One region of the Cryobacterium sp. TMT1-19 genome, then DNA from elsewhere that is predicted to be linked to it. Evidence: predicted binding sites of a transcription regulator. Region 1 holds the regulator's gene; the other holds the start of a gene.
What was found. Region 1 encodes LexA, which represses DNA repair genes until DNA is damaged. Its sites were predicted from a motif close to TCGAACANNTGTTCGA; they were not measured.
Positions count from the first base shown of each region.

Region 2: the regulator LexA is predicted to act here: its motif matches at 6,244-6,259, upstream of E3T40_RS01875 (DNA polymerase III subunit alpha).

Region 1 is NZ_SOHB01000041.1:30,149-38,715, reverse strand. Features, by position in the region: gene hflX (GTPase HflX) at 1-1,474, shown strand, start outside; gene E3T40_RS11175 (methylenetetrahydrofolate reductase) at 1,770-2,765, shown strand; gene metE (5-methyltetrahydropteroyltriglutamate--homocysteine S-methyltransferase) at 2,762-5,104, shown strand; gene lexA (transcriptional repressor LexA) at 5,338-6,042, opposite strand; gene E3T40_RS11160 (LysM peptidoglycan-binding domain-containing protein) at 6,326-6,682, shown strand; gene E3T40_RS11155 (histidinol-phosphate transaminase) at 6,732-7,811, shown strand; gene hisB (imidazoleglycerol-phosphate dehydratase HisB) at 7,838-8,461, shown strand; gene hisH (imidazole glycerol phosphate synthase subunit HisH) at 8,458-8,567, shown strand, end outside.
Region 2 is NZ_SOHB01000009.1:5,818-14,384, forward strand. Features, by position in the region: gene E3T40_RS01845 (CoA transferase subunit B) at 2-691, opposite strand; gene E3T40_RS01850 (CoA transferase subunit A) at 694-1,512, opposite strand; gene E3T40_RS01855 (carboxymuconolactone decarboxylase family protein) at 1,530-1,859, opposite strand; gene E3T40_RS01860 (hypothetical protein) at 2,027-2,341, opposite strand; partial or broken gene E3T40_RS16580 (enoyl-CoA hydratase/isomerase family protein) at 2,582-3,622, shown strand; gene E3T40_RS16585 (acyl-CoA dehydrogenase family protein) at 3,689-4,867, shown strand; gene E3T40_RS01870 (AI-2E family transporter) at 4,992-6,149, opposite strand; gene E3T40_RS01875 (DNA polymerase III subunit alpha) at 6,299-8,567, shown strand, end outside.

The DNA of each region.
Region 1 (8,567 bases):
TAGCAAGGCTGCCGGCTATTCGCTGTTCCGCAGCGGCTCCGCGCAGGCTCTGCAGGCCGAATCCGGCCCGTCGCACGACGACGAGGGCCACGACGGCGTGCAGCAGGACCGCGAGGACCGCAACGCGCTGCGCCGCGTGCCCAGCCTCTCCACCGAACTCGAGGACGTCACCGAGGTCGAGTACCGCCAGCTCCGGCTGGAGAACGTCGTTCTGATCGGCCTGTACACGCACGGGACCGTCGCGGACGCCGAGAACTCCATGCGCGAACTCGCCGCGCTGGCCGAGACCGCCGGCGCCACCGTTCTCGACGGCCTCATGCAGCGCCGGGCGAAGCCCGACGCCAGCACCTACCTCGGCAAGGGCAAGGCCGAAGAGGTGGCCGGCATCGTCAAGGCGATGGGCGCCGACACCGTCATCGCCGACACCGAGCTGGCGCCCAGCCAGCGGCGCGCCCTCGAGGACGTCGTCAAGGTGAAGGTCATCGACCGCACCGCCGTGATCCTCGACATCTTCAGTCAGCACGCCAAGAGCCGCGAGGGGAAGGCCCAGGTCGAACTCGCCCAGCTCGAATACCTGCTTCCCCGCCTGCGCGGCTGGGGCGACTCGATGTCCCGCCAGGCCGGAGGCCAGGTGGGCGGCGCCGGTGCAGGCATGGGTTCGCGCGGCCCCGGCGAGACCAAGATCGAGCTGGACCGCCGGCGCATCCACACCCGGATGTCCCGCCTCCGCAAGCAGATCCTCGAGATGAAACCTGCTCGCGAGGCCAAGCGGGCCAACCGCAAGCGCAACGCCGTGCCATCCGTCGCCATCGTCGGTTACACCAACGCCGGCAAGTCGAGCCTGCTCAACCGCATCACCCGGGCCGGCGTACTCGTCGAGAACTCCCTGTTCGCCACCCTGGACGCCACGGTGCGCAAGTCGACGACGGCCGACGGGCTGCTCTACACGCTGACGGACACCGTCGGGTTCGTGCGGAACCTGCCCCACCAGCTGGTGGAGGCGTTCCGGTCCACCCTCGAGGAGGTCGCCGACGCCAACGTCATCGTGCACGTCGTCGACGGCTCGCACCCTGACCCGGCGAGCCAGCTTGCCACAGTGCGCGAGGTCATCGCCGAGGTCGGCGCCCGGGAGATCCCGGAGGTCGTCGTCTTCAACAAGAGCGACCTGATCAGCGATGATGACGGGCTCGTGCTGCGCGGACTCTGGCCGAAGGGCATTTTCGTCTCGGCCCGCACCGGCGAGGGCATCCAGGAACTGCTCGCGACCATCTCGGACCTGCTGCCGCGGCCGTCGATCAGGCTCGAGTTGCTCATCCCCTACGAGCGGGGAGACCTGATCGCGGTGCTGCACGATCAGGGCACGGTGCTGTCCACCGAGTACGCCGAGACCGGCACCCGGGTTACGGCTCTGGTGACTGATGAGATCCGGGCGCTGTTCGAGCCGTTCGCCGTGCGTCCGGCCGTCACCGGCTGACCGCCGCCGGCTTCGCTCCGCGTACCTTGGCAGGCCTTCGCCTGCCGATGTCCGCACTCCTCCGGCCTGCCTGAGCCGCTCCGGCGCCAGCTGATGACATATTCGGTCACAGACCTGCCGGGCACCGGGCGTGCTTGTTAGAGTCTTCTCAATCGTTGCCGCCGGTCTCCTGACCGGCGGCATGGAGCGACAGCCGAGCCCGGCACCCGCCCGCGAACGTCCGCCTGGCTTGCCGGGCGGTCCGCGGCCGCCCGGCCCCCGGTGACTGACACTGGCAACTGTCGAATGAGGAGCAATGCCCCACACCTCGGATCCTGCGTGCCGGAAAATCCCGTTCTCATTCGAGTTGTATCCGCCCACCTCGGATGCCGCCACCTCCGTGCTGCACGCCACTATCGAGCGGCTGGCCGCGGCCGGCCCGGAATTCATCTCGGTCACCTACGGTGCGAACGGCTCCTCCCGGCGCTCCTCCCTGGACGTGCTCACCCACATCCTGCGCACCACCACCGTGGACCCGCTGGCCCACCTCACCTGCGTGGGCTCGTCCAACGCGGAAGCGAGCCAGCTGATCCGGGAGTTTCTGGACGCCGGGGTGCGGAGCTTCCTGGCCCTGCGTGGCGACCCGCCGGAAGGCATTCGGGAGGGTGAGGCCTTCCTCGGCGACCTGGGCAGCGCCGCGGAACTGGTGCAGCTGATCCATCGGGTGCAGGCCGAGCGGGTGCCGTACCGCGAGGCCGTGATCCCTGGACTCCCTGCCGCCCGCACGATCAAGCGGGAACGGGAGAAGGTACGCATCGCCGTGGCCGCCTTCCCGAACGGCCACCCGCGCTCCCGGTCGGCCACCCAGGACATCGACGCGCTCCTGGCCAAGCAGGCCGCCGGCGCCAACCTGGCGATCACGCAACTCTTCTTTCACGCCGACCACTACCTCAGCTTCATCCTGCGAGCCCGTGCCGCCGGGGTCGAATTCCCGATCCTGCCCGGGATCATGCCGGTCACGAGCCCGGCCCGCCTGCGCCGCATCCTCGAGTTGTCCGGTGAGGAACTGCCGTCCGAGCTGGCGATCGCGCTCGAGGTGGAGCCGACGAAGGAAGGCCAGCGTGAGATCGGCATCCGTCAGGCCACCGAACTGGCCCGGGAACTCATCGCCGGCGGTGCCCCCGGGCTGCACCTCTACGCCTTCAACCAGCACGAGACCGTGCTCGCCGTGCTCGACGGCTGCGGTCTGCTCACCCCCACCCTGCCTGCTTCCGCACAGCCTGCCCCTCACCCCGTCAAGGAGAACCGATGACCCACTCTTCCGCCTTTTCCGCCTTTCCCGCCGGCACCATCCTGGGCTACCCGCGCATCGGGCCGCGCCGCCAACTGAAGAAGGCCGTCGAAGCGTTCTGGACCGGATCGGTCAGCGCCGACGAGCTCGAGGCGACCGCGGCCGCCCTGCGTCAGAGCACCAGGGAGCGCCTCGTGCTGCTGGGACTCGGCCGGGACGACTCGTCCATCCCGGAATCGTTCTCCTACTACGACCAGATGTTGGATGCCCTGTGCACGGTGGGCGCCGTCCCCGCCCGGTTCGCGCATCTGCGGGGCGCGGACGGCCACCTCGACCTGGCCGGCTACTTCACCCTCGCCCGCGGCGAAGGGGAGAATCCGCCGCTGGAGATGACCAAATGGTTCGACACCAACTACCACTACCTGGTGCCGGAGATCGGCCCCGAGACCGAGTTCACCCTCGCCGGCACCCGCCTGGTGCGCGAGTTCGAGGAGGCGAAGGCGGCCGGATTCCTGACCCGGCCCGTCATCGTCGGCCCGGTCACCTTCCTGCTGCTGAGCAAGCCCAGCGACGAGGCCCCGGCCGGATTCAGTCCGCTTGACCGCCTCGACGACCTTGTGCCGGTCTACGCCGCCCTCCTGCAGCGGCTGCGCGCCGCCGGAGCCGAATGGGTGCAGCTCGACGAGCCTGCCCTGGTCAGCGAGAGCATCGACACCCCGAGAACGGATGCCCTCGCCGGCCTCCGCTTCGCCTACAACACCCTCGGCGCCCTCGCCGAGCGTCCCGCCCTGTTCGTCGCCGCGCCGTACGGCAGCCTCGACGACGCCCTACCCGTTCTTGCCATCACCCCGGTGGAAGCCATTGGGCTTGACCTCGTGCGGGGAAGCGTGCCGGCGGAGACCCCCGGACTGGACACGACCACTCTCGTGGCCGGCATCATTGACGGCCACAATATCTGGCGCGGCGACCTGGCCGCCGCCTTCGACACGGCGGCCGGCCTGGTCCGCCTCTCGCCGCGGATCTCGGTTTCCACCTCAACCTCGCTGCTGCACGTTCCCCACGACGTCGACGATGAATCGGCGCTGGACGACGACCTGAAAAGCTGGCTGGCCTTTGCGGATCAGAAGGTCGCGCAGGTTGCCACACTCGCCCGCGGCCTCAGTCTGGGTCGCCGTGCCATCGAGACCGACCTCTCTGCGGCCTCCGCGGCCCTCGACGCGCGGGGGGTGGCTCCCGGAGTCCACGATGGCGCCGTTCGGGTGCGCGCCGACGCGCTCGCTCCGGGCGACTTCACCCGGGGCGCCTACGCAGACCGAGTGGCAGCCCAGGAGATGGCCCTCGGGCTGCCGTTCCTGCCGACGACCACGATCGGATCCTTCCCGCAGACCGGGGACATCCGTCGGGCCAGGGCGCAGCTGGTACGGGGGGTGCTGAGCACCGCGGAATACCGGGACCTGATGCGCGCCGAAATCCGTCGGGTCGTCGCGTTGCAGGAAGACATCGGCCTCGACGTGATCGTGCACGGGGAGCCGGAACGCAACGACATGGTGCAGTACTTCGCCGAGAACCTGGACGGCTTCGCGGTCACCGAGAACGGCTGGGTGCAGTCCTACGGCAGCCGGTGCGTGCGCCCGTCGATCCTCTGGGGTGACGTGTCCCGACCGCGGCCCATCACGGTCGAGTGGTCGGCGTTCACGCAGGGGCTGACGCCCAAGCCCGTCAAGGGGATGCTCACCGGTCCGGTCACGATCCTCGCGTGGTCGTTCGTGCGCGACGACCAGCCGCTGGGCGAGACGGCCAGGCAGGTGGCCCTGGCCCTCCGGGACGAGATCGCCGACCTGGAGACGGCCGGCATTCAGATCGTCCAGGTCGACGAGCCCGCGCTGCGGGAGCTGCTGCCGTTGAAGCAGAAGGACCAGGCGGAATACCTCGACTGGTCGGTGGGGTCCTTCCGCCTGGCGACGGCCGGTGCGGCCGTGGCCACCCAGATCCACACCCACCTCTGCTACTCGGAGTTCGGGGTGGTCATCGACGCGATCCGCAACCTGGACGCCGATGTGACCAGCATCGAGGCGGCACGCTCTCGCATGGAGGTGGTGGGCGATATCCGGTCCCAGGGCTTCGACCACGGTATCGGCCCGGGAGTGTGGGACATCCACTCGCCGCGTGTGCCGAGCGTATCCGAACTCACCGACCTGCTCGAGCGCGCCGCGGCAGCCATCCCGGCCACCCGGCTCTGGGTGAACCCCGACTGCGGCCTCAAAACCCGCGGCTACGCCGAAACCGTCCAGTCCCTGCACAACATGCTCGCCGCCACCCGCATCCTCCGCGCCCGCCTGACCTCCTCCGTCTCCGCCTGACCCCGCCTCCACCCACACAAAAGCCGGGCACGACACCAAAAACAGTGTTCGTGCCCGGCCCACAAGACCCGGATCACAAGACCCGACCGAAATAACCATGGTGACTCAACGCACGCGCGTCTCCACGACGCTGGTCGAAACCGTCGAGACCAAGAGTCGGACTGAAGTGCTGAAGTGCTGAAGTGCTGAAGTGCTGAAGCGCTGAAGTGCTGATGTGCTGTAGTGCTGATGCCCTAAACCGACCGCAGCACTGCCACAACCTTCCCCAGAATCTCGGCGTGATCGCCGACGATGGGTTCGAAGTTGGTGTTGCGGGGCAGTAGCCAGGTGTGCCCGTCGCGCTGGCGGAAGACCTTGACGGTTGCCTCGTTGTCGAGCATGGCTGCAACGATTTCACCGTTTTCGGCGGTCTTCTGCTGCCGCACGACGACCCAGTCGCCGTCCATTATGGCGGCGTCGATCATCGATTCGCCCGACACCTTGAGCATGAACAGGTCGCCCTTGCCCACCAGCTGGCGGGGTAGCGGGAAGATCTCGTCGATCTGCTGTTCGGCGGTGATCGGGATGCCGGCGGCGATTCGACCGACGAGCGGAACCATGGCGGCGTCGCCGACCTGCACTCCGGTGTGGAAACTCTCCGAGGATCCGGCCGTCGTGTCTTCGGGCGACTGCGGAATCTCGATGAGCACCTCCAGTGCTCGGGGACGGTTCGGGTCTCGGCGGAGGTAACCGCTCAGTTCCAGCTGGTTGAGCTGGTGGGTGACGCTCGACAGTGACGACAGGCCGACGGCGTCGCCGATCTCGCGCATGCTCGGCGGATAGCCGCGTTGGCTGACCGAGCGCTGGATGACGTCGAGGATGGCGAGCTGCTTCTCGCTGAGGCTCTTGCGCCGTCTGGTGCCGCCCTTGTCGCGGGGACCGCTGGTGTTCTGTGCCACGTTCGTCGCTCCTCGTTTTGATTGATGCGCTGGCGGCAAACAGCGAATGCCGCCGATTCACGCGAATGTCGGGGGTGCCTGATTGAGTGTCAATCAACAATCGAAACTGTATCCGCGTTGAGCCCATTAAACAAACATGTATTCGAGTGGGTCGGAGTAAATATTTCAGAAACTACCGAATAAAGCTTGATTGTTCGAATAATCGAATATACATTCGGAACATAAGTTCGCATCCGGCTCTCCCGGCCGAGAGTCGGATGCGTCTTCTCACAGGAGGTATGACATGAGCACTGCACTTGAACGAGGCGCCCCCATCGCGACCGGACGCACCCGGCTCCGACTCACCCGGCGCGGTCGCGTCGTTTTCACGTCCCTGGCTGCCTTTCCGCTCGTAGCCGTGGCCCTGGTCGTCACCCTCAACGGAGGCATCGCCGCCGCCGAGAACTCGACCGTCGCTCGCGTGGCCACGGCCTTCGACTACGTCACTATCAAGTCGGGGCAGTCGCTCTGGCAACTTGCCGAGACAATCGCGCCCACGTCCGATCCGCGCGAGGTGATCGCCGAGATTGTGAGCCTCAACCAGCTGCCGTCCGACAGCGTGCAGCCCGGTCAGCGGCTGGCGCTTCCGAACGACCTGTGAACTACCCGCGGCGAGCCCCCGCCGGTCTCACCCCGGTAACATGGGGGGAGTGACCAGTCTCAACGATCTTCCCCTTCGCGATAATCTGCGCGGACTCACTCCCTATGGGGCGCCGCAGTTGCACGTGCCGGTGGCTCTCAACGTGAACGAGAACACCCACGGCATCCCGGCTGAGGTGGCGCAGGACATCGTGGCGGCGTTGGCTCTGGCGGTCACGACCGTGAACCGATACCCCGATCGGGAGTTCACCGAGCTGCGGGATTCCCTCGCCCGTTATCTTGGTCACGGCCTCACCCGAAAGAACATTTGGGCCGCCAACGGTTCCAACGAGGTTCTTCAGCAGGTGCTGCAGGCCTTCGGCGGCCCGGGTCGGTCCGTGCTCGGCTTCGCGCCGACCTACTCCATGTACCCTCTGCTCGCCTCCGGCACCGGCACCCGCTGGATCGCGGGTGGTCGTGACGCAAAGTTCGAACTCTCCCCGGCCACGGCGCTCGAGTGGGTCGACCGGGTTGCCCCTGACGTCGTCTTCCTCTGCTCGCCGAACAACCCCACCGGCACGCCCCTGTCCCTGGAAACGATCGAGGCCGTCTACGATGCGAGCGACGGCATCGTCGTCGTCGACGAGGCGTACGCCGAGTTCGGGACGGATGACGCGCCAACCGCCCTGAGCCTGCTTCCCGGCCGGGAGCGCCTGCTGGTGTCCCGCACCATGAGCAAGGCGTTCGCCTTCGCCGGTGTGCGCGTCGGCTATCTGGCCGCCGATCCCGCTGTGACGGATGCCCTCCGCCTGGTTCGTCTGCCCTACCACCTGTCCGCGCTCACCCAGGCTGCCGCGGTCGCCGCGCTCGTCCACACGCCCGCGATGCTTGCCATGGTCGACGACATCCGCGGGCAGCGGGACCGCATCGTGAGCGAACTGGCCCGGCTTGGCTACACTCCGCTGCGCAGTGCGAGCAACTTCGTGCTGTTCGGCGGCGTTGAGGACCCTCGGGCCACCTTCGAGGCGCTGCTGGCGGAAGGCATCCTTGTGCGCGACGTCGGCATCCCGGGCCACCTGCGGGTCAGCGCCGGCACCGAGGCCGAGACCACGGCGTTCCTCGACGCCCTCGAGGCGCTTGGGCGGTCGTGAACGGCTCGGGCCAATAAACTAGCCGTATGAGCTTCTCTTTCGCGACCACCTCGCCTCGTTTCGCCCACCTGCAGCGCGAGACCAGCGAGTCGAGCATCGACCTGTCGCTCAATCTCGACGGCACCGGTGAGTCGGACATCCAGACGTCGGTCCCGTTCTTCGATCACCTGCTCACGGCCTTCGCGAAACACTCGTTGACCGACCTCACCGTGCGCGCCCGCGGCGATATCGAGATCGATGTGCACCACACGGTCGAGGACGTCGGCATCCTGCTCGGCCAGGCGATCAAGCAGGCTCTCGGGGACAAATCCGGCATCTCCCGCTACGGTGACGCCGTCGTGCCGCTCGACGAGGCCCTCGTACAGGCCGTCGTCGACATCTCCGGGCGCCCCTACCTCGTGCACCAAGGCGAGCCGGCCGGTTTCGAGTTCCACCTGATCGGCGGCCACTTCACCGGCTCCATGGTGCGCCACGTGTTTGAGGCTATCGCCTTCAACGGCGGCCTCACGGTGCACGTCACCGTGCAGGGCGGCCGCGACCCGCACCACATCGCCGAAGCCGAATTCAAGGCGTTCGCCCGCGCGTTCCGCCAGGCGAAGGCGCTCGACCCGCTGGTGTCCGGCGTCCCCTCGACCAAGGGTGCGCTGTGACCAGCGTCGTTGTCCTCGACTACGGCACCGGAAACGTGCACTCCGCCGTCAAGGCACTCGAACTCGCCGGGGCCGAGGTGACGCTGACCAGCGACCGCCGTCAGGC
Region 2 (8,567 bases), on a different contig from region 1:
CTCACGACGCGGCCACCGTGTTCGGAGCGGAGAGGAGCGTGTGGATGACGGTCGGCTTCCCCGGCACGAGCAGCGGCACCTCGGTGACGGCCTGCACCTCGGCCACGGTGAGTCCCGGCGCGATCTCGCGCAGCAGAAGACCCTCCGGCGTCACGTCGATCACGGCCAGGTCGGTGATGATGCGGGTCACGACGCGCTTGCCGGTCAGCGGCAGGCCGCACTCGTTCACAACCTTGAAGTCGCCGTTCTTCGCGGTGTGCTCCATCACGACGATCACGGTGTCGGCGCCGTGCACGAGGTCCATCGCACCGCCCATACCCTTGATCATCTTGCCGGGCACGGCCCAGTTGGCGATGTCGCCGGTGGCGGAGACCTGCATCGCGCCAAGCACGGCCACATCGATCATTCCACCGCGGATCATGCCGAAGCTCTGCGCGGAGTCGAAGTAGCTGGCACCGGGGTTGACCGTGATGGTCTCCTTGCCGGCGTTGATCAGCTTCGGGTCCTCCTCGCCCTCCCACGGGTACGGTCCCACCCCGAGCACCCCGTTCTCGGAATGCAGGATGACGTTCACCCCCTCCGGCAGGAAGTTGGGGATCAGCGTGGGCAGCCCGATCCCGAGGTTGACATAGCTGTCGGGGGTGAGCTCCTGCGCGGCGCGCGCGGCCATTTCATTGCGGGTCAACGGCATGATCAGCTGTCCTTTGCGACGGATGCGACGGATACGACGGATGCGACGGGCCGCGGCCGGGTGGTGGTCTTCTCGATCGGCAGGTCGGCGGCCTCGGCGCCGGAGAGCGCCACGATGCGGTGCACGTAGATACCGGCGAGGTGGATGGCATCCGGATCGAGCTCCCCCGGCTCGACCAGCTCGTCGACCTCGGCGATGGTGATGCGACCGGCCATGCCGGCGACCGGGTTGAAATTGCGGGCCGACTTCTCGAACACGAGGTTGCCGTGCCGGTCGCCCTTCGCCGCGCGAACGAGGGCGAAGTCGGTGACGATGGCCTCCTCGAGCACGTACTCCTTCTCCCCGCCGCGGAGCGACGCGAAGGTGCGGGTCTCCTTGGGCGGCGACGACACCGTCACCGACCCATCCGGCCCGTAGCGCCAGGGCAGCCCGCCCTCGGCGACCATGGTGCCGACGCCGCTGGCGGTGTAGAAGGCGGGGATTCCGCTGCCGCCGGCCCGGAGCCGCTCGGCCAGGGTGCCCTGCGGGGTCAGTTCCACCTCGATGTCACCGCCGAGATAGCGGCGGGCGAAGTCCTTGTTCTCGCCGATGTAGGAGGCGATCACCCGGCTGATCCGCCCTTCCCGCAGCAGTTCGCCGAGCCCCCAGCCGTCGACGCCGCAGTTGTTGGATGCGACCCGGAGGTCGGTGGTGCCCTGGGCCAGGAGCGCCCGGATCAGCAGGATCGGGACGCCGACCAGGCCGAAGCCGCCGACGGCGAGGGAGGCCCCATCCGGGATGTCGGCGACGGCAGCCGCGGCGGAGGAGTACGTCTTGTCCATGGAGTGGTCCTTCAGCTTCAGTTCGTGGTGCCGATGTCGATCGTCTTGAAGGTATCGCGTGCCACCGCCAGAGCGGAATTCGCCGCCGGCACCCCCGCGTAGATCGCGGTGTGCAGGATGGCCTCGATGATCTCCGCGCGGGTCAGCCCATGGGTCAGGGCCGCGCGCACGTGCATGCCCGGTTCATGTTCGTGGCCGCCGGTCACCAGGCAGGCCAGGGTCAGGAAGCTGCGGGTGCGCCGATCGAGGCCGGGCCTGGTCCAGATCTCCCCCCAGGCATAGCGGGTGATGAAGTCCTGGAAATCCGCCGTCTCCGGGGTGGTGCAGGGCCAGTTCGAGTCCGACAGCGCCGCCGAACGACACCCCGGCGTAGTGGAAGGCTCCCCCGCCGACCGAGTCGACCAGGGTGATCACCGCGTCGGCGACCTCAGCGACGGGCCGAGCACGAGCAGGGGTAGCGCGCCGACGGCCGGTGCCGGTGCCGGCGTGACCGTGCCGCGGATAATGGGCTGGGTCATAGTGAGGTCCCCTTGCTCGCGGTGGATTCGAGGTACCGGGCGAGCACCCGGTCGATTCCGGCGTCCGTCTGCCTGAGGCTGAGGTCGTCATCGAACGCGGGCCAGGCCCGCGATCGGAGCTCCTCGGGATGTCCCCCCGCGGTGATCAGGGCGGAGAGCACCACCCGCAGCGGGCGGTTGGTGCGGTAGCACTCCTCCGACGCGCGCTGCACGAGGGCGAACGCGGCGGCCTTGCCGAGGGCCTCCGCGAGCAGGGTGGTCACCCGTTCGCTGAACACCAGGCCGTCGGTGAGGTCGAGGTTGCTGCGCATCCGTTCCGGGTCCACGTCGAGCCGGGCCGCCAGCGAGGCCGCGCCCGCGACGTCAACGCGAATGTGCTCACGATCAAACTCGCCATGGCCATCGCCCGGGCCGGCGCGCCGCGGGGACCGTCACCGACGCCGAATTCGACGCCAACAAGGCGGAGCAGCTCGCCCGCTTCTGAGTCGCTGCGGAGTCGCTTCCGAACGATCTGAGTCCGTGCCGGTAGCGTGGGGTCCATGCTCGAGCTCATGGATGACCGGCCGGACATTCTGCTGCGCCGCGACGGGCGGCTCGCCCAGATCATCCTGAACCGCCCGGCGGCCCTGAACGCCCTGACCCACGCGATGATCCGACGGATGTCCGCGGTGCTGACCGACTGGGCCGTCGACGGTCAGGTCGAGACCGTTCTGCTGACCGGTAGCGGCGGCCGGGGCCTCTGCGCCGGGGGCGACATCGTGGCGATCTACCGCAGTGCGGACGCCGGCGCGGACGATCGAGCGGACGCTGACGCCGAGGCCGCCCGGTTCTTCGCCGACGAGTACCATCTGAACGCGCAGATCCACCGGTTCGCCAAACCGTACCTGGCCGTGATGGACGGCGTCGTTCTCGGCGGCGGGGTCGGCGTCTCCGGCCATGCGAACACCCGGATCGTGACCGAGCGCACGCGGCTGGGGATGCCGGAGACCGCGATCGGCTTCGTACCCGACGTCGGCGGAAGCTGGCTGTTGTCCCATGCCCCCGGTGAGCTCGGCACCCACCTCGCCCTGACCGCCGCCCTGGTCTCCGGGTCCGACGCCATCGCACTGGGCCTGGCCGACCACTTCGTGCCGAGCGACCGGCTCCCTGCCCTGGCCCGCACCCTGGCCGAGACCGACGCGGCCGAGGCGGTGCGCGCCCTGGCCGAGACTCCCCCGGCCTCCGTCCTCCTCGCCCAGCGGCACTGGATCGACGAGTGCTACGCGTCCGATGACGTGGGCGAGATCGTCGCCGCCCTGCGGCGTTCCCCGGTGGAAGCCGCCCGCGACGCCGCCGCCCTCATCCTCACGAGGTCGCCGACCGCACTCGCGGTCACCCTGGCCTCGCTGCGCCGGGCCCGGCGGCTCCCGAGCCTCGACGAGGCGCTCGATCAGGAGTACCGGGTGACGCTCCGTTTCCTGCAGCGGAGCGAGCTGCAGGAGGGCATCCGGGCCCAGGTGATCGACAAGGACCGCAGCCCCCGGTGGTCGCCGGCCGGCCTCGGCGAGGTGACGGAGGCATCCGTCGTCGCGTTCTTCGCGCCGCTCGGCGCGCAGGAGCTGGGGCTCGGATTGGGGCTCGAGCTGGGGCTCGGATTGGGGCTCGAGCTGGGGCTCGGAATGGGGCTCGGGCTGGGCGAGGTGCCCTACGTCGACGCCGACCTGATCTTCGTCACCGATCTGCTCACCCCGGGTGAGCGCGCGCGGCTGGCCGCGGCGCGATCGTTCTATCAGGCCGAGGTGCGCCCTCTCGCCGTGGACTACTGGAACCGCGCCGCGTTCCCGTTCGAGCTGCTGCCCCGCCTCGCCGCGCAGAACCTCGCCGCGACCGGTGCTGCCGCGACCAGCCATCTGCTCACGGGGCTGCTGCAGATGGAGCTGACCCGGGCCGACACCTCGATCTCCACGTTCTACGGCGTGCACCACGAGCTGTTCGCCGCCGCCATCGACGAGCTCGGCTCACCCGAGCAGCGGGAACGTCTGCTGCCGGGCCTCCTGGCCCTGGATAAGATCGGGGCCTTCGCCCTGACGGAACCGGATCACGGCTCCGACATCTCCCGCATGATGGAGACCACGGCCACCCGCAGCGGCGACGAGTGGGTGCTCAACGGCACCAAACGCTGGATCGGCAACGGCGCCATGGCCGACTACGTGCTGGTCTGGGCCCGGGACACCGCGGACGGGCAGATCAAGGGATTCATCGTCGAGACGGAGCGGCCCGGGTTCACGGCCACCCCGATCGAGAACAAGATCGCGGTGCGGATCGTGCAGAACGCCGACATCACCCTCACGGAGGTGCGGATCCCGTACACGAACTGGCTGCCGGGCAGCCGGAGCTTTCAGGACACGAACGTGCTGCTCCGGAACTCGCGGATCTGGGTGTCGTGGCAGGCGGTCGGCCAGCAGCTCGCCGCCTTCGACGTGGCCCGCGCCTATGCATTGGAGCGGCGCCAGTTCGGCATGCCCATCGCATCCTTCCAGCTGGCGCAGGAGCAGCTCTCCCGCATGATCGGCAACGCCACCCTGTCGCTGTCGCTGATGGTGCAGATGGCGCGACTGCAGGAGAGCGGGCGGCTCACGATGGACCAGGCGGCCCTCGCGAAGGCGACCTGCACGACCCGGATGCGCGAAACGGTGGCCCTGGGCCGCGGTCTGCTCGGCGGCAACGGCATCAGCACCCGGTACGAGATGGCCAAGATCTTCGCCGACGCCGAGGCGATCTACTCCTACGAGGGCAGCTACGAGATCAACGCGCTGTTGGTCGGCCGGGCCGTGACCGGCATCTCCGCCTTCAGCTGATCACCGCTCGCCCGAACGAATTCGACGGAGATTCTGCCCGAATCGGCCCTGAAAACTCCGAAAAGGCAGTTGTGAACGAGAATCTCCGTCGAATTGGTTCAACACCGAACCTGGCGCGCATCGGCTAGGGTTTCGCGCCGGCCGCCCCGAGCGGCGGGGCAGGCGGGGCAGGCGGGGCAGGCGGGGCCGATTCAACCGGCGCGACCGGCGGCACCGGAACCGGCGTTACCGGAACCGGCGGCGTGGGAACGTTCCAGGCCTTGATGACGGCCCAGCCCACGGCGGCGATCGGCACCGAGATGACCGCGCCGACGATGCCGCCCAGGATCGTGCCGGCCGTCAGTGCCAGCAGGATCACCAGGCCGTGCAGGCGCAGTGACTTGCCGAGCACCACCGGGGACAGGAAGTTGCCCTCGAGCTGGTTGACTGCGACCACGATCGCGACCACGATGATGGCGGTGGTCAGGTCGTTCGTGACGAGGGCCACCAGTGCGGCCAGGATGCCGGCGGCCGTCGCCCCGACGATGGGGATGAAGGCGCCGACGAAGACGATGACGGCGAGCGGCAGCGCCAGCGGAACCTGCAGGATCCACAGTCCGATCCCGATGAACAGGGCGTCGACGAACGCGACGATCGCCGTGCCGCGCACGTAGTTGCCGAATACCTCGACGCTGCTCACGCCGACGCGTACGGCCCGCTCGAGCCGCTTGCCGGCGAGCGGCTGGATGAGGAAGCTCCAAATGCGGGGGCCGTCCTTCAGGAAATAGAAGAGCACGACGAGGCCGAGCACCACGCCGGCCACGATCTCGGCGGCCACGGAGACCCCGACCAGGGCCCCGGACCCGAACTGGCTGCTGGTGGCGAAGTCGATGACCGACTCGCGCACCGAATCGATCTGAGCGGAATCGATCGGCAGCGTGCCGCTGGTGAGCAGTTCCTGCAGGCTGTCGAGCCCCTCGCTGGCCGAGGTGAAGAGGGTGTCCCACTCGCCACGGATGCCGAACACCACGAGGGTGACGACGCCACCGAAGACCGCGACGCTCAAGATCAGGGTGATCGCCGCGGCAAGGGATTCGTTCGCCCCCCGGGCCAGCAGGAACCGCATGAAGGGGCGCAGCGCCGACGCCACGATCAGGGCGATCAGGAGCGGGGTGAAGACCAGCTTGAGCTGCGTGATCCCGTAGATGGCCACCACCAGCAGGGCGAGGACCAGCAGGGCCTGACCGGAGCGGATGGCGGCACGGCCGAGATAGTCCGTCCAGGACGAAGTGGGCGTGGTCATGGGGATCTCCAAACGAGGCGAACGACGGCTGAGCCACCTAGCCTAGCCAGACTGCCGGTAGCGCGTGTCGGCCGTGTGACGTACACTCCCTACATCGAACATTTGTTCTATCTATCACCCATCGACCTGCCCGCCAGAGGAGTACACACATGTTCGCACACCTCCACGTCGCGAGCGCCTACTCCACGCACTTCGGCGTTACTCTCCCCCAGGCGCTGGTGGAGCAGACGCAGGCGCAGAACGGCTCCTTCCTGGCCCTCACCGACCGGGACGGTCTCTACGGCGCGGTCAAGCACGTGCGCGCCTGCGCGGCCGCGGGCATCCGGCCGGGGCTGGGCGCCGACCTCGCGGTGCACGACGACGACGGGCATCCGTTGGGCCGGATCGTGGTGCTCGCCCATGGTGATATGAACGGTCGTGGCTATGCGGCCCTCTGCCGCGCGGTCAGCGCCGCCCACAACAGCGCCGCGCACAGCGCGTCGGGGCGCCCCAGCATCGCCCGCTCGCACCTCGCCGAGCTGGCCGGACTGCGCTGCCTCACCGTGCTGCTCGGCCCTACCTCCGATGTGGGCCAATCGGTCGAGCGCCGCGACACCGACGCGGCCGGGGCCTGCCTCACCGCGTGGCTGCGCGCCCTGCCGCCGCAGTCGGTGGTGGGTGAAATCGTCTGCCATCTGGCGGCGCCGGGGACTCCCGGCAGCGTGACGCCGGCCACCCGCATGCTCGCCCTCTTCGAGCACGCCGCGCTGCCCGCCGTGCTCACCAACGCCGTGCGCTACGGCACCCCCGACGAGGCCGTCACCGCCGACCTGGCCGACGCGGCCCGCACCCTGACGGCGCTGGCGAACCTGGAGCAGCTGCAGACCAACGGCCAGGCCTGGCTGAAACCCGAAGTCGCCATGAGGCAGGTGGCGCGCATGGTCGTCGACGCCGGGCTGCACGACGACGGCGCCGTCGACCGACTGTTCCGCGACACCGAGCAGCTTGCCGAGCGGTGCAGCCTCGACCCGGACTCCGACATCGGCCTGGGTCACCCGCGCATGCCGGAGGCACGCATCATCGGCGTCAGCGGCGACCCGCTGACCGAGCTGCACGCCCGGGCCCGGGCCGGCATCGACGACCGCTACCCCGTCACGTCGCCGGCGGGCCGGTCGCTGGCGGATGCTGCGCACGCACGTCTCGTGCACGAGCTGAAGACGGTGGAGCACCTCGGTTTCGCCGGCTACTTCCTCACCGTCGCCCGGGTGGCGGACATCATCCGGGAGATGGGCATCCGCATCCAGGCGCGCGGGTCCGGGGTGGGCTCGGTGCTCAACTACGCCCTGCACACCTCCTCCGTCGAGCCCATCTCCAACGGGCTGCTCTGGGAGCGGTTCCTCTCCCCCGAGCGGCAGACCCTGCCCGACATCGACCTCGACGTCGAGTCCGCCAGAAGGCACGACGTCTATCGCACGCTCTTCGACACCTTCGGCAGCGATCGGGTGTCGCTGATGTCCATGACGAACGCCTACCGCGGCCGCGGGGCCGTGCGCGACGCCGGCCTGGCCCTCGGCATGAATCACGAGCAGGTGGCCGCGGTGGCCAAGCAGATGTGGCGCTTCAACGCGCGCGACTTCCGCCGCGCCCTGGCCGAGAAGCCCGAGCTCGAGCCGTTGGCCGCCGAGGTGCGCGCCTCCTCGCAGCTCGACCTGCTGGTCGACCTGACCGCCAAACTCGACCGGCTTCCCCGGCACATCTCCGTGCACCCCTGCGGCGTCATCCTCTCCGACGCCTCCCTGCTCGACCGCACCCCGGTGCAGGCATCCGGCATGGGGCTGCCCATGTCCCAGTTCGACAAGCACGACATGGACCCGATGGGCCTGATCAAGCTGGACATCCTCGGTGTGCGCATGCAGTCGGCCATGGCCCACGCCGTCGAGGAACATCACCGATTGTCGGGCGAGACCATTGACCTCGACCGAATCCCACTGAACGACCCGGACACCTTCGAACTGATCCGCTCCACTCGCACCCTCGGCATCTTCCAGATCGAATCTCCCGGCCAGATGGAGCTGGTCGGCAAGCTGCAGCCCGAGGTGTTCAACGACCTCACCGTGGAGATCTCCCTGTTCCGGCCCGGGCCGATGCAGAACAACATGCCCCTGAAATACCTTCAGGCCCGGCATGGGGAGGTGATGCCCGACTACATCCACCCTCGGTTCGAGCCGTTCCTCCGAGAGACGCAGGGTGTGGTGATCTTCCACGAGCAGGTGATGCGCCTGTTCGACGAACTCACCGGCTGCGGGCTCGGCCGAGCGGATGTCTTCCGCCGCCACCTTGGCAAACCGGAGCAGCTTCCCCGGATCGAGGAGTACGTGCGGATGCGTGCCCTCGAGCGCGGGTTCACCCCCGCCGTGATCGACCGCGCCTGGACGGTGC